3 regions of the Cytobacillus sp. FSL W8-0315 genome follow, and region 1 is predicted to be linked to each of the others. Evidence: predicted binding sites of a transcription regulator. Region 1 holds the regulator's gene; each other region holds the start of a gene.

Region 1 (5,439 bases):
CTGAATCCGTTCCTTTTAATGTAGGAAGGTTTTGACGGGTCAATACTAATGCAGTTGGCTTGTTTGTTGATTCAATTGCTGTTTTCCATGCAGCTGCTGTTTCATTTCCGTCAGCAGGGCGGACAACAGATAGGTTTGGCATTGCACGCAATGCAGCAAGCTGTTCTACAGGCTCATGTGTAGGTCCGTCTTCACCTACAGCGATACTGTCATGTGTGAATACATACGTAACAGGCAGGTTCATAAGTGCAGCCAGACGGATTGCCGGGCGCAAGTAATCAGAGAACACGAAGAATGTTCCGCCGAATACTTTTAATCCGCCGTGAAGGGCCATACCATTAAGTGCAGCACCCATTGCAAATTCACGTACACCAAACCAGATGTTGCGGCCGTCAAATGACTCAGCTGTAAAGTCGCCTGTACCTTTAATCATTGTTTTGTTGGAGCCTGCAAGGTCTGCAGAACCGCCAAAGAAGGAAGGCAGGTTTTGTGCGATTGCATTTAGCACTTCTCCGGAAGAAGCACGGCTTGCAAGGCTCTTTCCTTCTTCATAAACAGGGATGTCTTTATCCCAGCCTTCTGAAAGCTCGCCATTGATTGCCTGCTCCAGCTGTTTTCCTAACTCAGGATGCGCTTCTTTATACTGTGCAAAAAGGTCTTCCCATTCCTGCTGCTTCTTAGAGCCGCTTTCTACAACCTGCTGCTTGAAGTGATCATATACTTCCTGAGGAACATGGAAATCCTCTTCGAAAGTCCACTTATAGGCTTCTTTCGTTAATTTCAATTCATCAGCACCCAGTGGAGCGCCGTGAACATCAGATTTACCTGATTTGTTTGGAGAACCGTAGCCAATGACTGTTTTAACCTCAATCATTGTTGGTCGGTTTTCATCCTGCTTCGCTTCCTCAATTGCTTTTGCAATTTCGTGAAGATCATTGCCGTCTTCTACGCGGATATACTGCCAGCCGTATGACTTGAATCGCTGTTCAACACTTTCAGAGAAAGACTTATCAAGGTCACCATCAAGTGAGATATCATTTGAATCATATAGAACAACCAGTCTTCCAAGCTTTAAGTGGCCAGCAAGGGAAGCAGCTTCAGCCGAAACGCCTTCCATAAGGTCTCCGTCACCGCAGATGCTGTATGTATAGTGGTCAACAACATTGAAGTTGTCTTTGTTGTATGTTGCAGCCAGGTGGCGTTCAGCCATTGCCATACCAACAGCCATTGCAATACCTTGACCTAATGGGCCTGTTGTTGCGTCAACACCTGGAGTATGGCCATATTCAGGGTGACCTGGCGTCTTGCTTCCCCACTGTCTGAACTCTTTAATGTCATTCATGGAAACATCATAGCCAGAAAGATGAAGAAGGCTGTATAAAAGCATGGAGCCATGTCCAGCAGAAAGGACGAAACGGTCACGGTTGAACCATTCAGGATTTTTCGGGTTATGGTTCATGAAGCGTGTCCAAAGCGTATAAGCCATTGGCGCTGCACCCATCGGCATCCCCGGATGGCCGGAATTCGCCTTTTCAATGGCGTCGATTGATAAAGTACGAATGGAACTGATGGATAGTTCATCTGTGTGATTAAACATTCAATACATCCTTTCGAGTAGTAATTCTTTACTCTTTTAATATTATCGGGTGTCCTTTTTTTTCACAACCAATAGGGTCAGGAAAAGGACAAAAAAGCCGGTTTGTTACTATATTGACACAAAAAGACCCGGCGTATGTAAAAAAAGCGGAGATAGCCGGTAATAGAAGTCATCTCCGCTTTCTATTAAAAGAAGGAATACAGCATTGTGTATCCCTTGCAATTATAATATTAGTGAAGGCGGTTTTTATTTTGGAAGTCTTTTAGCTTTTTCGGAGTTACGTCATTTCCTTTCGGGTCAACGATTGTAACACCTTTAAGCGTGTTCAGCATGCCAGAGCGAAAAGTCTCCAAATACTCTTTGCGGAGAGAAGTCTGTTCTTTTGCTTCTGCTTCTGTTAAACCTGATTCCTTTGCCTTCTTTGCCAGTTCATTAATTCGGGCAAGTTTTTGTTTTGGCAGCATATATTAAAGCTCCTTTATATCAAAAGTTTACCTTTGGATATTCTGATAGAAGTTTTTATTATACAATAGCTTCAGATATGGAACAATACTGAAACTCAACTGCCATCATACTAAAAAAGAACACTTTTGACAAGAAAAGTGCTCTATTCAACAAGTGATTCCATATACTCTTTATACCTTCTGTGGACTGTTGCTTTTGAGATATTATAGCCAAAGCCTCTGAGTGTTGCAGCAATCTCTGCAAATGTTAACTCGTTTTTCCTTAGCCGGACAATTTCCTCTATCGGCACCTCTATTCTTTCCCTGCCGCCATTTGTTCCCTGATTGCTTAAGTTCTTCTCGGGGCGGTATCCCTTATCAACAGCCCGCTGCATGCCGCGTCTAATTTTGATGTTATGAAGCTTTCTCTGATATTCTTCTACCATCCCAACAATGTTCAGCACCATCGAATCTGATTCCGAAAGCTCGAGCTGGCCGTTATTCGAAATGCTGTACAGCTGAACTTCTTCCTTTAGGATGCAATGGAGTATCGCTATCTTTGCATTACCCCGCCCCAGCCTGGTTTCATCCTGAATGAGGACAACCTTGATATCCTTTTCTTTAATTAAGTCTAAAAGCTCCAATATACCGTCTCTTTCAAGGTCATATCCACTGGCCTGTTCGCGTATCACCTTGACTACTTCAAAATCATGCTTTTTCGCCAGATTCACCAGCTCTTCTTCCTGTCTTGAAAGGGACGTTTCCTGAGTATCCTTTGTTGTACTAACCCTGCAGTAAATAATTGCTTTCATAACTTCTCCTTATTCATAAAAGTCTGAACTGGCAAGCTCTTTATAAGGCTCGTCATCCAGTGCTTTTACTGGAATAACAATTTCATCGCCCGGAAAAATCCTGCCTGCCGCTATCTCATTATTTTGTTCGACCCAATTAATAAATTGATCTGTAGACAGCGAATGTTCAGCCGAAAAACTCTCAGCAATTTCCCATAAAGAGTCACCTTCTGCAACAGTGACTTTCACAAACTTTTCCGTATCAGGTGTCTCTATCTGAATGAGCATAATAAACGATGCTGTCAGGCTTAAAACGAAGAGAATAATAGCATAAGAATATGATTTCCACAATTTTTTCAGCATGATATACCACCTCTAAAAGAATGTATGTTCGCATTTGATGTTTTTATTATAGACCGAACATTTGTTTTGTGTCAATAAAAATTCGAACTTATGTTTGTATCATATGGTAATTGATGCTATAATTGAGACAACAAAAACATACGAGGTGCGTAAAGATGGTGAAATTATCAAAAAGGCAGCAAGATATATTAGAGTTTATTAAAGAGGAAGTTAAATTGAGAGGCTATCCGCCTTCTGTAAGGGAGATCGGGGAAGCAGTCGGCCTGGCTTCAAGCTCAACAGTTCACGGCCATCTCGCCCGTCTTGAAAGCAAAGGGCTGATCCGCAGAGATCCTACTAAACCGCGCGCCATTGAAATTTTAGATCTGGACGAGTCTTCTCACATCCCTAAGGTCAGTGCAGTCAATGTTCCGATCGTCGGTAAAGTAACTGCAGGGCAGCCGATAACAGCCATTGAAAATGTTGAAGAATACTTCCCTCTTCCAGAAAGAATGGCACCAGCTGATGAGCATGTATTCATGCTTGAAATCATGGGGGAAAGTATGATTGAAGCCGGAATCCTTGATGGCGACTATGTCATCGTCAAACAGCAGAGCACTGCTAATAATGGAGATATCGTGGTTGCCATGACAGAGGAAGATGAAGCAACTGTCAAAAGATTCTTTAAAGAAAAAGACTATATCCGGCTTCAGCCGGAAAACTCTACAATGGAACCTATCATCCTTCGAAATGTTTCCATCCTTGGCAAAGTTATAGGTGTATACCGCCATATGCATTAATAGAATGATAAAAAGCAGGCAGCCACTGCCTGCTTTTTATTTTTTCCAATTTTAAGAAGGTTATCAGTTCCTATTACCTGATGCTATTAGTGAAATCATACGAAAGTAACTGATACCTTTTCTGTTGGTACTAAGTTGCAGTCATGTATGACTATTTTATTATTCAGAAAATTCGGTATTTTTATGCATATTATTTTATAGCCACTTTCTATATAATGGTAATACACCGAGAATCAACCTAAGGTCGCTTGTCCAAAATCTCGACTTTAGGAGTGTGAAGAAAAAATGTTTTTGAACATTACCTTCGCTTTGTTGATTGGTGGGCTGGTCGGTGTCGTTGGACATATTCGGAAAGAAGGCAAAATGGTCAAACCCAGAAGGACAAAAAAATTCATCTATCTGGGGGTCTTTGAAGAAGTAATCATGGGGGCTTTAGCGGCTGTTTTTTTGGTCGTATCTTCAGATCCTGACTCTGCCTTAAAGGTAGTGCTCCTTGCGGTAATTGCAGGATTTGGAGGAGATGCACTGCTGACATGTCTCGATTTCCTAAAGATCAGACATAAAGAATAGAGAGATGCAGGGAAATACAAATTAGTTAAAACCTCGTTCACTTAGAAACGGGGTTTTTGTATTTTAGCTATGTAAAAACCCCCTGCTCATGCAAACAGAGTGTTTTCGAATTTTTAAAGTAATTGCTCATGTAGTGTTCGTTGCTCCAAGGGATGTACTTGCGTACGAAACATAAATACTAATCCTTGCCGTTAGAAATCCTCTTTAACTATTTTTTCAAAACTGCTCCTTCTGCTGAACCAATGGGCAATTAAGTATAGTGAAACTAAGATAAAAAAGGAATAAGCAAAGGCCCAATGGATTTTTTTATATAAGTGCAGCATTGGTGTTTTATATCTTTCACAAACCCTTGAAAACAGGACTAAACCGGCTAGCAACCATATTTATTCTTATCTTAGCTTTAGGGAATATTGTGACTGGCTTTATACCAGCAGATATAAATCTATTTTGGCATTCAATAGCAGCTCAACTTGACATGATAACTGTTTTGCCCGGTCTTTGGCTATACGCAAAATCTTTAGAAATTGGAAAACGCTGGACTCAATACTGTTTAGTTACATTACTAGTCATAGTCACACTCAATATGTTAATAATTTTCATCCCTATGCACGCCGGTCTATTGCAAAGGTTATTCTATTTAGTGATTTTCATATGGGGCACTGTACTGGCGTTTATTTTAAGTAAATGATTTGTTGCCACGCCTTTATCGCCTGAGCTCTTAATTCTTATTCTTAATTTACGCCCCCTGCCTTGGTTAAATTAGTCGTCTAACACAGAATCCTTACTATTAATATTTCTCGGGGGGAACCTAGATATTTCAACTCGTTACACCAGACCTTTTTTAAACCAAAATATATATATCTTTACAACATAAAGAAGAATCATGTTGGTAATTA
Region 2 (5,439 bases), 1.8 Mb from region 1:
GCTTTGGCCAAGCCGTCTGGATTGGGCTGTCGCTTCCTTGATGCATTCAATAAAGGCTCGCTGCACCCCGTTTGCTTCAAGCACTTTTACACCTGCTTCTGTGGTGCCGCCGGGGCTTGTTACTTCCTTCCTAAGCTGCTGAGGATCCTTGGCCGACCTGGCCAGCATTTCGGCTGCCCCGATGAGGGTTTGGATGATGAATTCTTTCGCCATCTCCTTTTCGAGCCCGATTTCTTCCGCGCTTTTTTCCATGGCTTCTGCAAGATAATAAATATACGCTGGTCCGCTGCCTGACAGACCTGTCACGGCATCGAGCTGACGTTCCTCAACAAACGCTGACTTTCCCACTGTATCAAAAATGCCTCTTACTGCTTCCATCTGTTCTTTGGTCACTCTTTCATTAGCCGATAAGGCGCTCGCTGACTTTCCGACGGCTGCCGATGTATTCGGCATGGCTCTCACGACTGGCAGCTTTTTTTCCGCCAATAGTTCAATGCTTTCGATTGAAACGCCTGCCAGAACAGAAATGATCAGCATATCTTCCTGTAAATAAGGTTTTATTAGAGTAATGGCATCCGCTGCATCTTTTGGCTTCATCGCTAAAATAACCGTTTCAGCCCCCCTGAACAGTTCACTGTGATTATAAGTTGCCTGAACGCCATAGGCTTTTTGCATGGATTGCAGCTTTTCCCTGCTGCATTTGTTTGTGACCCAAATATTGCTGCCGGTTATGAGCCGGCTTTCAATCATTCCTGATATTAACGCTTCTGCCATTGATCCTGCTCCAACAATAACTAATTTTTTCATTTGCTGTTATTCCTCCTTTATTGATCCAAATGCCGGCTGACTAAAATAAAAAAAGCCTTTCCATCCAGTAAAGGACGAAAAGACTATGCTTCCGCGGTACCACCTTCATTGCCTTTCCTTCTGAGTGCAGCATGCCTGCTGCATCCGCTGTCTTTGAAAAGGCATCTCGATCCCGATAACGCCGGGGGTGCGTTTAGGTTTTCCTAACAGCTCATAAGGCAGGTTCAATGGTCAAGTGGACTGTGAAGCCTTTCAGCCGCTGAGCTTCACTCTCTTTCGCCGTTTTCCATTTACTAATCTTATTCATCGCTATTTTCCTGCTGTCCAATAGTGCAGCTTGGTTTGTGAAATCAAATTTTAATTGTGATTATGCAAGAAGACACGCTTATTTGTCAAGCAGTATTTTCCTATAAAATATTAATAATGTGCAAAAGTTATGTGAAAATAATGACAATTGATAAAAAGAACGGTACACTTATTTTTATATATGAAGATTTCTAAATTATGTTATGGAATTTCGGTAATTTGTACGCATGGCAAATGCTGATATTTTAAGGGTAAAACAAGTTGGTTTATCTAAAGGGCATATGGACTGTATGACTTGGATGGCCTGCGGAAGTATATAAAAAAACAGCTTTATTTTATTTAAATATAGTGATTTAGGGGGATTGTTAAAATGGCAAATTGGAAGAATGGAATTGCAAAGCTTGTTATCCCGACACCTTTTCCTGTCGGTGACGTTAATGTATATGCAGTGAAAGGGGAAAAGCTGACTCTTGTTGATGCCGGCCCTAAAACGGATGAAGCATGGGAAGCCTTAAAATCCCAGCTTAAAGAGCTGAATTTAACTCCCGGTGATTTTGAACAGGTTGTCCTCACACATCATCATCCCGATCATGCCGGGCTGCTTGACTTTTTCCCTGATAATCTCGATGTGTTCGGGCACCGGGTTAACCAAAGGTGGCTGTCCCGGACGGACCAATTTCTAAAATTTCATGATGAATTTTACATAAAACTGTTCAATGAATTTGGGATTCCTGAAAGTTATTTTTCCTTTATAAATAAGATGAAAAAGACTCTGCGCTATTCCTGCAATCGTACTCTGACGGGCGAACTGGAGGAAGGCAGGCAGCCTGAAGGGCTGGACGATTGGACGGTAATGGAGACACCCGGGCATGCACAGAGCCATATAGGTTTGTTCAGGGAGAAAGATGGTGTATTTCTTGGAGGAGACCATTTGCTTGCACACATTTCTCCTAATCCCATCCTGGAGCCGCCGCTTCCCGGCAATACGGAACGGCCAAAGCCGCAGATTCAGTATAATGAGTCGCTGAAAAAGCTGCAGCAGCTTCCAATATCCCTTTTTTACTCTGGACATGGCGAGGATATTACAAATGTGAATGAGTTAATAAACGAAAGGCTTGGCCGGCAGCATGAGCGGGCAATGAAAGTAAAGGCATGGCTCGAGTCCGAATCGCTCACTGTTTTTGAAGTGTGCCGCCGCCTTTTTCCGAAAGTTTATGAGAAGGAGCTTTCCCTGACGATTTCCGAAACGGTTGCTCAGCTTGACTATTTACATTCAATAGGAGAGATTTATATAAATAAAGAGGAGGAAGCATTCTTGTATTCCGCATCAAAAGAGGTGGTTTGATTTGTCAGACAGATTAAAGAATAAAAATGTGATTATTACAGGTGCATCCGGAGGGATCGGGGCCCAGATGGCTGTCCTTTGTGCCGAGAGGGGAGCGAACCTTGTCCTTCTTGCCCGCAGTTTTGACAAATTGCAGGAACTGCAGGCAGATTTGCTTAGGCGTTTTTCAGTGGATGTTTACATACATAAACTTGATGTTTCGGACACTGACGAGGTCTCGGCTGTTTTTTCCGAGGTACTTGCCCGGTTTGATCATATAGATGTTCTTGTGAATAATGCCGGGTTCGGCGTTTTCCGGGAAGCGCATGAAGCAAACGTTGAAGAAATAAAGGGAATGTTTGATGTAAATGTAGTTGGTTTAATGGCTTGCACCAGCATGGTGCTGCCGGTGATGAGGAAGCAGAGGAGCGGCCATATTATCAACATCGCCTCACAGGCGGGCAAAATTGCCACACCGAAATCCAGTGTCTATTCCGCAACCAAGCATGCTGTTCTTGGCTATACGAACAGCCTTCGGATGGAGCTGGCTGACAGCAATGTCTTTGTGACTGCTGTTAATCCCGGACCGATTGAGACAAACTTCTTCAATATTGCCGATGAAAAAGGCACATATGTGAAAAATGTCAGCAAATTTATGCTTAAGCCCGAATATGTTGCGCTCAAGGTAGTTAATGCAATGCTCCGGCCGGTCAGGGAAATTAATCTTCCTCGGTGGATGAATGCGGGAAGCATCGTCTATACACTTTTTCCAGGGCTTTTCGAAAAAATTGGAAAGCGTGCATTCAATCAGAAATGAAAAGAAGCCGGAGCAATCGCTTTGGCTTCTTTTTCATTCAAAAATATGGTGAACCAGTAATATACCCGTATACCACATCATTTACTATTTCATGCAGCTCGCTGTCTGCTTCTTTATTTTTCTCCTCTATTACTTTATTGAATATCTCTGCAAATTCCCTGCTCTCAAACGAAATGGAATGGCTGTCCTCGTTATATTGCTTTAAACAGTTTTGAACCATTTTATATATCAGTTTTTTGTTCATTATTTTTGCACCTCAAGCTGATTATACTGGCTTCTGGTAATATCGGCACCTGGCAAAAGAACCTGTTTTAAGAAAAAACGCGTAAAATTTCCATTGAAACCGAACGCATATTCGCTTAATATAATGGGTATACATATATAGAACGGATGTTCTTGTTTGTTTTTATTGGATTCAGGAGCTGCCGGCCAGCATAAGCAGGTACGGCGCCTTGCGCTTTTCTGAAGGAGGATGTCGATGTCATGGTTGATTACAGCGCAATGCCGAATAATCAAATTTTGTGTGTTGATATGAAGAGCTTTTATGCAAGCTGTTCTGCTGTCATGCTTGGTCTGGATCCTCTTGATTGCTATCTTGTAATTGCCGGGAATGTGGAACGGAAGGGCAGCGTTGTTCTGGCTGCCTCTCCGCGAATGAAAAAAGAGTTTGGGATAAAGACAGGGGCCCGGCTTTTTGAGGTTCCAAATGATCCGCGCATTAGAATTGAGGAGCCGAAAATGGCGACTTATTTAAGAATCTCCACTGAAATCACCAGGGTGTTTAACCGTTATGTCCCCAAGGAAGCCATCCATACCTACAGTGTCGATGAAAGTTTTATAAAAGTAGACGGTGCAGTGCATCTCTGGGGTGATGCCCAGACAATTGCCTGGAAAATAAAAGATGATATTGAACGGGAATTTCAGCTCCCCTGTGCCATAGGAATAGGGCCTAATTTGCTTATGTCAAAGCTCTGCCTGGATCTTGAGGCGAAAAAAAAGGGGGTTGCTGAATGGACGTACGAAGATGTGAAAGCAAAGCTGTGGAATGTATCCCCTTTAAGGGAAATGTGGGGCATCGGCCGCCGTGTTGAAAAGACATTGAATGGAATGGGGATTTTTACAGTTGGACAGCTTGCCCGCTATGATCTGGCTAAGCTTGAAAAAAAGTTTGGGATTATGGGCAATCAGCTCTATCACCATGCATGGGGTATTGATCTGTCGGAAATAGGGGCACCGATCATGGAAGGGCAGATCAGCTTTGGGAAAAGCCAGATTTTACTGAGGGATTATAAAGAGGAAAAGGAAATTAAGCATGTGGTCCTTGAGATGTGTGAGGAAGTGGCAAGAAGGGCCCGCAGCCACCGCAAAGCCGGAAGGACCATCAGTTTTGGCCTTGGCTACAGCCAGGATGAATTTGGAGGAGGCTTTTACCGCTCAAGGACAGTTGACCAGCCAACCAATATTACGATGGATCTTTATCGCGTTTGCCTCGAGCTTTTTGACGAGAATTATGAGGGCAAAACAGTGCGTCAGATTTCCATTTCCCTCGGCAATATTACGGATGACAGCGAAATGCAGCTGAATCTGTTCGATTTGGATGGCTGGAAAAAAAGGGAGCTCGGCTACACAGTGGACCGGATCCGCTCCAAGTTTGGAGGAGGAGCTTTGCTAAGAGCCGTCTCTTATACAAGCGCAGGAACCGCCAAGCACCGTGCGACATTGGTTGGCGGCCATAAGATGTAAAAGGGGGTCAGCTCATGATTCGCGATCGGGGCAGAATAAAATGGACTTCTATGATGCTGCCGGAACATGTAAAGCTCTTGAGAGACTGGGCAGAGGAAGATACGTACGAGCAAAAGCGGGAATTGGATGAGCAGAAATTTGAATATATGAATGAAATTCTTTCGGAGGCAATGGAATTTCAAAAAAGCGTTACACTTACTCATTACAGGGGCAGAAATTATGAACTGGTCATCGGGAGCATCCATTACTGGGATGAACTTGGCCAAAAGCTTCATATTGTTGATCGATTTGGGGAGATTCACCGTATTTCCATTAACGCTATAGCGGATGCGCGGTTCACGGAAGAATAGAGCTGTCTGAACTGGATGAATTTAAAACGGGTAGTTTTTGGGCGCGGGAAGCACCTTAACAGCAGGGGGGTGTAAGAAATATGCCTAGAGGA
Region 3 (5,439 bases), on a different contig from region 1:
GAAGGCAAGCCTCTGATTATTGTAAACACAGCCAGCAAATGCGGATTAACACCCCAATTCAAAGGACTGCAGGAGCTTTATGAAAAGTATAAAGACAGCGGCGTTGAAATTCTTGGGTTTCCTTGTGATCAGTTCAATAACCAGGAATTCGATAATATTGAGGAAACAACTGAGTTCTGCCAGCTTAATTATGGTGTATCCTTTCCGATCTTCGCTAAAATTGATGTAAATGGTGACAATACGGATCCATTATTTGCTTATCTAAAAGAACAGAAAAAGGGAATTCTGTCTAAAAACATTAAGTGGAACTTTACTAAATTTCTTGTGGACCGGAATGGCCAGGTTGTAGAACGGTATGCACCTACAACTGAACCAGGAAAAATCGAGGATGATTTGACGAAATTATTGTAATGCTAGAGATTAGAATCAGGTGATTATGTGAAAGACTTTTTTACACTGGACAAACAGCTATGCTTTGCTGTTTATGAAACAGCAGGCGAATTTACAAAACTGTATACAAGTGCCCTTCAGCCATTTGGCTTAACCTATCCCCAATATCTGGTACTTCTGGCACTTTGGGAAAAGGATGGCGTGACAGCAAAGGAGCTTGGAGAAAGACTAAATCTTGGCACGGGGACACTCACACCTATGATCTCCAGAATGATTTCTAATGGCTGGCTTCGAAAAGAGCGTTCCAAAGCTGATGAACGCAAGGTGTATATCTTCCTCGAGGAAAAAGCACGCAAAGAAAAAGAGGTTATCACCCAAAATGTCGGAGAGGCCATTCAGGCTTGCAGCATTCAGCTGGAAGAATATGAAGAGCTTATGGAGCTTCTCGGAAAACTTAAATTTAAGTTAAGGAGCAGAGTACTTCGCTGATGCGGAGTACTCTTTTCACAGTTCCGTGTTTAATCCCTGCAAAAAAAGCCATATTAAGGGATAGATAATCGGAAGGGAGCATACGTCATGGAGTTTTTACCAAGAGAGCAAATTATCAGTGCATTGCAGGAGCCATTTCAGTCATATTTAGACAAATATGAAATCGATGATATTGGTATTTTCGAGGAAGAAGGCCAGGATCATCATTGCTATATAGGATACACGGTGAAAAAGGCAGGGAAAACTTATCACGTACATAGTCCATTCATTAAAGATGGTAATGGCGGATTAACTCCTGCAGAAAATGAGTGGACAATTGAATCGGATGAACCAGATAGCATTGACCGAAGAGGCTTCAATAATGTAGATCAAGCACTTCAGGAATTATAAAAATTGTCCTGATTTTCACTTTTTGACTTTTGAGCTATATTAAATTTAGAATATTTTGTCTATAATGGAATTGTATTAGGAAGGAGTGAAAGGGATGGCTGTTAATGCCTATCTTAATTTCGAGGGAAATACACGTGAAGCAATTGAATTTTATGTAAAGGCTTTTGAACTGGAAATGCCTGAGATTTCAACTTTTGGTGAATCACCGCAAAATCCTGAATATCCTCTTCCAGAGGAAGCAAAGAATTTGGTCATGCATTCAAGCCTTAACATATGCGGCAGTAATGTTATGTTTTCAGATACTTTTCCCGGTATGCCATTTACAGTAGGAAATAACATTAATCTCGCAGTTGTCATTAATGACCTGGATAAGCTGAGAAAGTATTTTAACAATCTGCAGGCAGGCGGCACAGTAACAATGGAGCTGCAGGAAACTTTCTGGAGCAAGAGCTTTGGCCAGTTAACAGATAAATTTGGTGTAAACTGGATGTTCAGCCACGAAAGTGAATAAGATACATAGACAAAAATGGAGGCATGAGGCCTCCATTTTTATTATTCATCCAGCAAATGATGAAGCATCCTTTTCTTATCATCAAAGAATTGTTTCATGATGCGGTAATGATTCGTTTCCTCCAGCTTCTTTTCTGAAATGCCTTCCTCGCTGAATTCATATATCGCTGCCTCCGGATAGGCCATAATGATCGGAGAATGTGTAGCGATAATAAATTGTGAGTGTTCCCTGACCAAATCATGAATTCTTGTCAGCATGGACATTTGCCGCAAAGGAGAAAGTGCTGCCTCCGGCTCGTCCAGGATGTAAATCCCATTGCCGCGAAACCGGTGAAGAAACGTAGAGAAAAACGCTTCTCCATGAGATTGCTCATGTAAAGAACGGCCTCCAAAGGAGTCGATTACTTTTGGTGCGCCACCTTCCCGATCCATTTCCTCAATATTAGAAGCGACATTATAGAAACTCTCTGCCCTTAGAAAAAAACCATCAGACGGCCTATCTATGCCTTTTATCACCTTGAGATAATCTCCCAGCACAGAATGCGAATCGAAGGTTGAAAAGTTAAAATTGAAAGATCCGCCTTCTGCATTAAATCCTAGTGCAACCGCTACTGCCTCGAGCAGTGTCGACTTTCCCATTCCATTCTCTCCAATCAGAAAGGTTACTTTCGGGTGGAAAGGCACCTCATCCATGGTTTTCAAGCTGGGAAGGTTGAAGGGATACTGATTGAAGGAAGGAATTTCTTCTCTTTTAAGGCTAATACCTCTTACATAATGTGAACTTAATAGATCCATAAAAATACCTCATATATTTTATAGTCAGCTATTTGCCATCAGGGCTGAAGCCAGCCTTGGATACACCTAATTGAATGGGTGCATCTTGAAATTCCCGGTCCAGCATTTTAAGAACCACTTTATATGCAGATGGACTATACCATTTCTCCAAACCAAGCTCATCAAAGATCTTGCGGATTCCAAGTCTCTCAGTCCTGCGTCCGCCGCTTCCATCCCCCATCCAAAAATCGTCAATTGTAACTCGATTTGCAATAGACTTAAGTTTTGCAGGAAATTCTCTTGAACAAGGCAGTAACGGGGCTATTGTTGCTTGAGTTATAATTCCTGCATCTTTTATGTCTTTTAGTGCAGCCATTCTTGCCGGGATGGGAGGGGCCGCTGGTGCAAATGCCTTTCTGACTTCTTCTTTGTCTGTCTCGATTGTCATGGAGATTCTGATACTATCTCCGAATTGCTGAAATAAATCAATATCCCGCTTCACCATAGGAGAACGGGTTTGTACATGTAAAAAGTCAGGCTGATTTTTAAGCATAACTTCCAATAAACTTCTTGTCAGTTTTGAGGCATATTCAATCGGCTGGTAAGGGTCTGTGGAAGAGGACATAAATAAAGCAACTTTTCCCCTCTTTTTAGCTTTAACCAATTCTTTCTCCAAAAGTTCGGCCGCATTTGATTTTATATCAATCCACGCACCCCATTCCTCTTCACGAAAAATGGAAACAGGAAGCTCCCTAACGTAGCAATATTTGCAGCCAAAGGCACAGCCCGCATAGGGGTTCAATGAATGAGTAAAGTTGTCAATTGCACCTTTGGCAGGTGTTAAGATACTTTTTGATATGATTTCTTCAAGATGTATATTCAGGATAATCACCAAATCGAATGTATGTTCTGTCTTAAAAATAACACCGTGATTTCCTGAAGTCAACAATAAAGCACTAACTGCTTAAATAAAAAATGCCTGCCCCACTAATGGGGCCAGGCTTTGCAAAATTACAGCCAACGCTCTAATTGTTCATTTCTCTATATTAAGTTCCGCAAAATGTTCGATATGGCATGCCGGATGGCTCTGGCAGCTTGCAGTATTCTTCCTGTTCTATTGTATAGGCATAAGGATCCTTCAGTGCTGCAAGAAGCTTTTTCATCACGCTGTAATCCCCTTTGGTAACAGCTGCTTCAAGAGCTTCTTCAACTCTGTGATTCCGGGGGATGACGGATGGGTTGCTCTTCCTCATTAATTCATTCACTGCTTCTTTCGATTCCTTTTGCCTGTTCAGCCTTTCCTGCCATTGTCCATGCCAGTTTGCAAATTCTTGATCATCAAATATCGAAGTTTCCTCAGGCTTGTCTAATGTTAATAAACGGAAGGTGTTTGTATAATCTGCTCCAGACTTCTGCATCATCTTTAGAAGGCTGGTAAATAGGGCTTCATCTTGTGCTTCTTCATTAAAAAATCCGAGTTTTGCCCTCATCCCTGCAAGCCAATGGTTTTGATAAATTTTATTGTATTCCGAAATTGCATCCTGGGCTATATTTACAGCATCTTCCTCATTTTCATGCAGCAGGGGCAAGAGGGTTTCAGCAAACCTTGCCAGATTCCATCCGCCTATATAAGGCTGATTTCCATAGGCATACCGGCCTTCTCTGTCAATGGAACTAAATACGGTTGCCAAGTCATACTTATCCATAAAGGCGCACGGACCATAATCGATGGTTTCTCCGCTAATTGTCATATTGTCGGTGTTCATGACTCCATGGATAAAACCTGTTAGCTGCCATTTCGCAATGAGTGCAGCCTGACGTTTGATCACTTTCTGCAAGAGTGTCTTGTAAGGATTTTCATCGCCTTTAATTTCTGGGTAGTGGCGCTGAATCGTGTAATCTGCCAGTGTTTTAAGCTCATCAGCCGGCCTCCAATTTGCCGCATATTGAAAAGTGCCCACCCGTATATGGCTATCAGCCACTCTTGTCAGTACAGCACCTGGAAGCTCAGTTTCCCGGATAATCGCTTCACCTGTTGTTACAACTGCCAGACTGCGGGTAGTGGGAATTCCCAGAGCATACATGGCTTCGCTGATAATGAATTCTCGGAGCATCGGGCCTAGAGCCGCCCGCCCATCTCCCCCGCGTGAAAACGGAGTTCTGCCGGAGCCCTTCAGCTGAATGTCCACCCGTTTATCCTCAGGAGTTATCTGCTCGCCGATCAGCATGGCCCGGCCATCTCCAAGCATATTAAAGTGTCCAAACTGATGCCCTGCATAAGCCTGAGCAAGAGGTTCAGCGTCTTTTGGAACTCGAGAGCCAGAAAGTACCTCAATGCCAGTTTCGCTTGTCAATGCATCAATGTTTAGTCCCAAAAATTTCGCCAGTGGCTCGTTAAGGATCACCAGCTCAGGTGATTGTACAGGATTTGGCTTTACTTTTGAAAAGAATGTCTGCGGCAGCCGTGAATAGCTATTATCAAAATTCCATCCGGTTTCATTAATAGTCGTCATTCTATCTCCTTCCTGTCTGCATGGATTTAGTGTCATTTTCATTTATTATACCCTTTCCGGAGAAACATAGCGGTCTTAATAATCTTCTCTTTTTGTATGTAAAAAAACCTGACGGCCGGGATCGTTAAAATTCTCCAGCAGTCAGGCCTACTCAATCTTATTCACGATGCTCAAACGTTTTACAGGCTGTTTCCTCTACATCATCAGCTTCTCGGCCATTTTGGCCAATCACATAAATAGAGTCGGCAACGCACTTATCACCTTCAGCCCAATACTTGCAGTTCTCAACATTACATAAAACTTCTACTTCCATTCTTGGCCACCTCCTTTTGGATTACTGATCAATACCCCTTTTCCAAGTGAATTAACCATA

What was found. Region 1 encodes LexA, which represses DNA repair genes until DNA is damaged. Its sites were predicted from a motif close to CGAACATATGTTCG; they were not measured.
Region 2: a site for LexA is predicted at 3,599-3,612, ahead of MKY20_RS10540 (YqzH family protein). Genes of this name have one in related genera too.
Region 3: a site for LexA is predicted at 3,451-3,464, ahead of MKY20_RS26880 (SPL family radical SAM protein). Genes of this name have one in related genera too.

The regions. Positions count from the first base shown of each region.
Region 1 is NZ_JBBOOC010000001.1:3,888,886-3,894,324, forward strand. Features, by position in the region: gene tkt (transketolase) at 1-1,597, opposite strand, end outside; gene MKY20_RS19840 (DUF896 domain-containing protein) at 1,828-2,061, opposite strand; gene MKY20_RS19845 (YneB family resolvase-like protein) at 2,205-2,852, opposite strand; gene yneA (cell division suppressor protein YneA) at 2,862-3,194, opposite strand; gene lexA (transcriptional repressor LexA) at 3,350-3,973, shown strand; gene MKY20_RS19860 (DUF4257 domain-containing protein) at 4,259-4,543, shown strand; gene MKY20_RS19865 (hypothetical protein) at 4,869-5,231, shown strand; gene MKY20_RS19870 (CBO0543 family protein) at 5,369-5,439, opposite strand, start outside.
Region 2 is NZ_JBBOOC010000001.1:2,080,355-2,085,793, forward strand. Features, by position in the region: gene proC (pyrroline-5-carboxylate reductase) at 1-807, opposite strand, end outside; T-box leader at 875-1,123, opposite strand; gene MKY20_RS10530 (MBL fold metallo-hydrolase) at 1,484-2,458, shown strand; gene MKY20_RS10535 (SDR family NAD(P)-dependent oxidoreductase) at 2,460-3,254, shown strand; gene MKY20_RS10540 (YqzH family protein) at 3,292-3,498, opposite strand; gene MKY20_RS10545 (Y-family DNA polymerase) at 3,738-4,997, shown strand; gene MKY20_RS10550 (YolD-like family protein) at 5,012-5,347, shown strand; gene MKY20_RS10555 (hypothetical protein) at 5,428-5,439, shown strand, end outside.
Region 3 is NZ_JBBOOC010000003.1:220,075-225,513, reverse strand. Features, by position in the region: gene MKY20_RS26905 (glutathione peroxidase) at 1-411, shown strand, start outside; gene MKY20_RS26900 (MarR family winged helix-turn-helix transcriptional regulator) at 439-879, shown strand; gene MKY20_RS26895 (DUF5634 family protein) at 967-1,269, shown strand; gene MKY20_RS26890 (VOC family protein) at 1,364-1,780, shown strand; gene MKY20_RS26885 (AAA family ATPase) at 1,822-2,574, opposite strand; gene MKY20_RS26880 (SPL family radical SAM protein) at 2,603-3,445, opposite strand; gene MKY20_RS26875 (protein adenylyltransferase SelO) at 3,600-5,066, opposite strand; gene MKY20_RS26870 (DUF1540 domain-containing protein) at 5,224-5,379, opposite strand.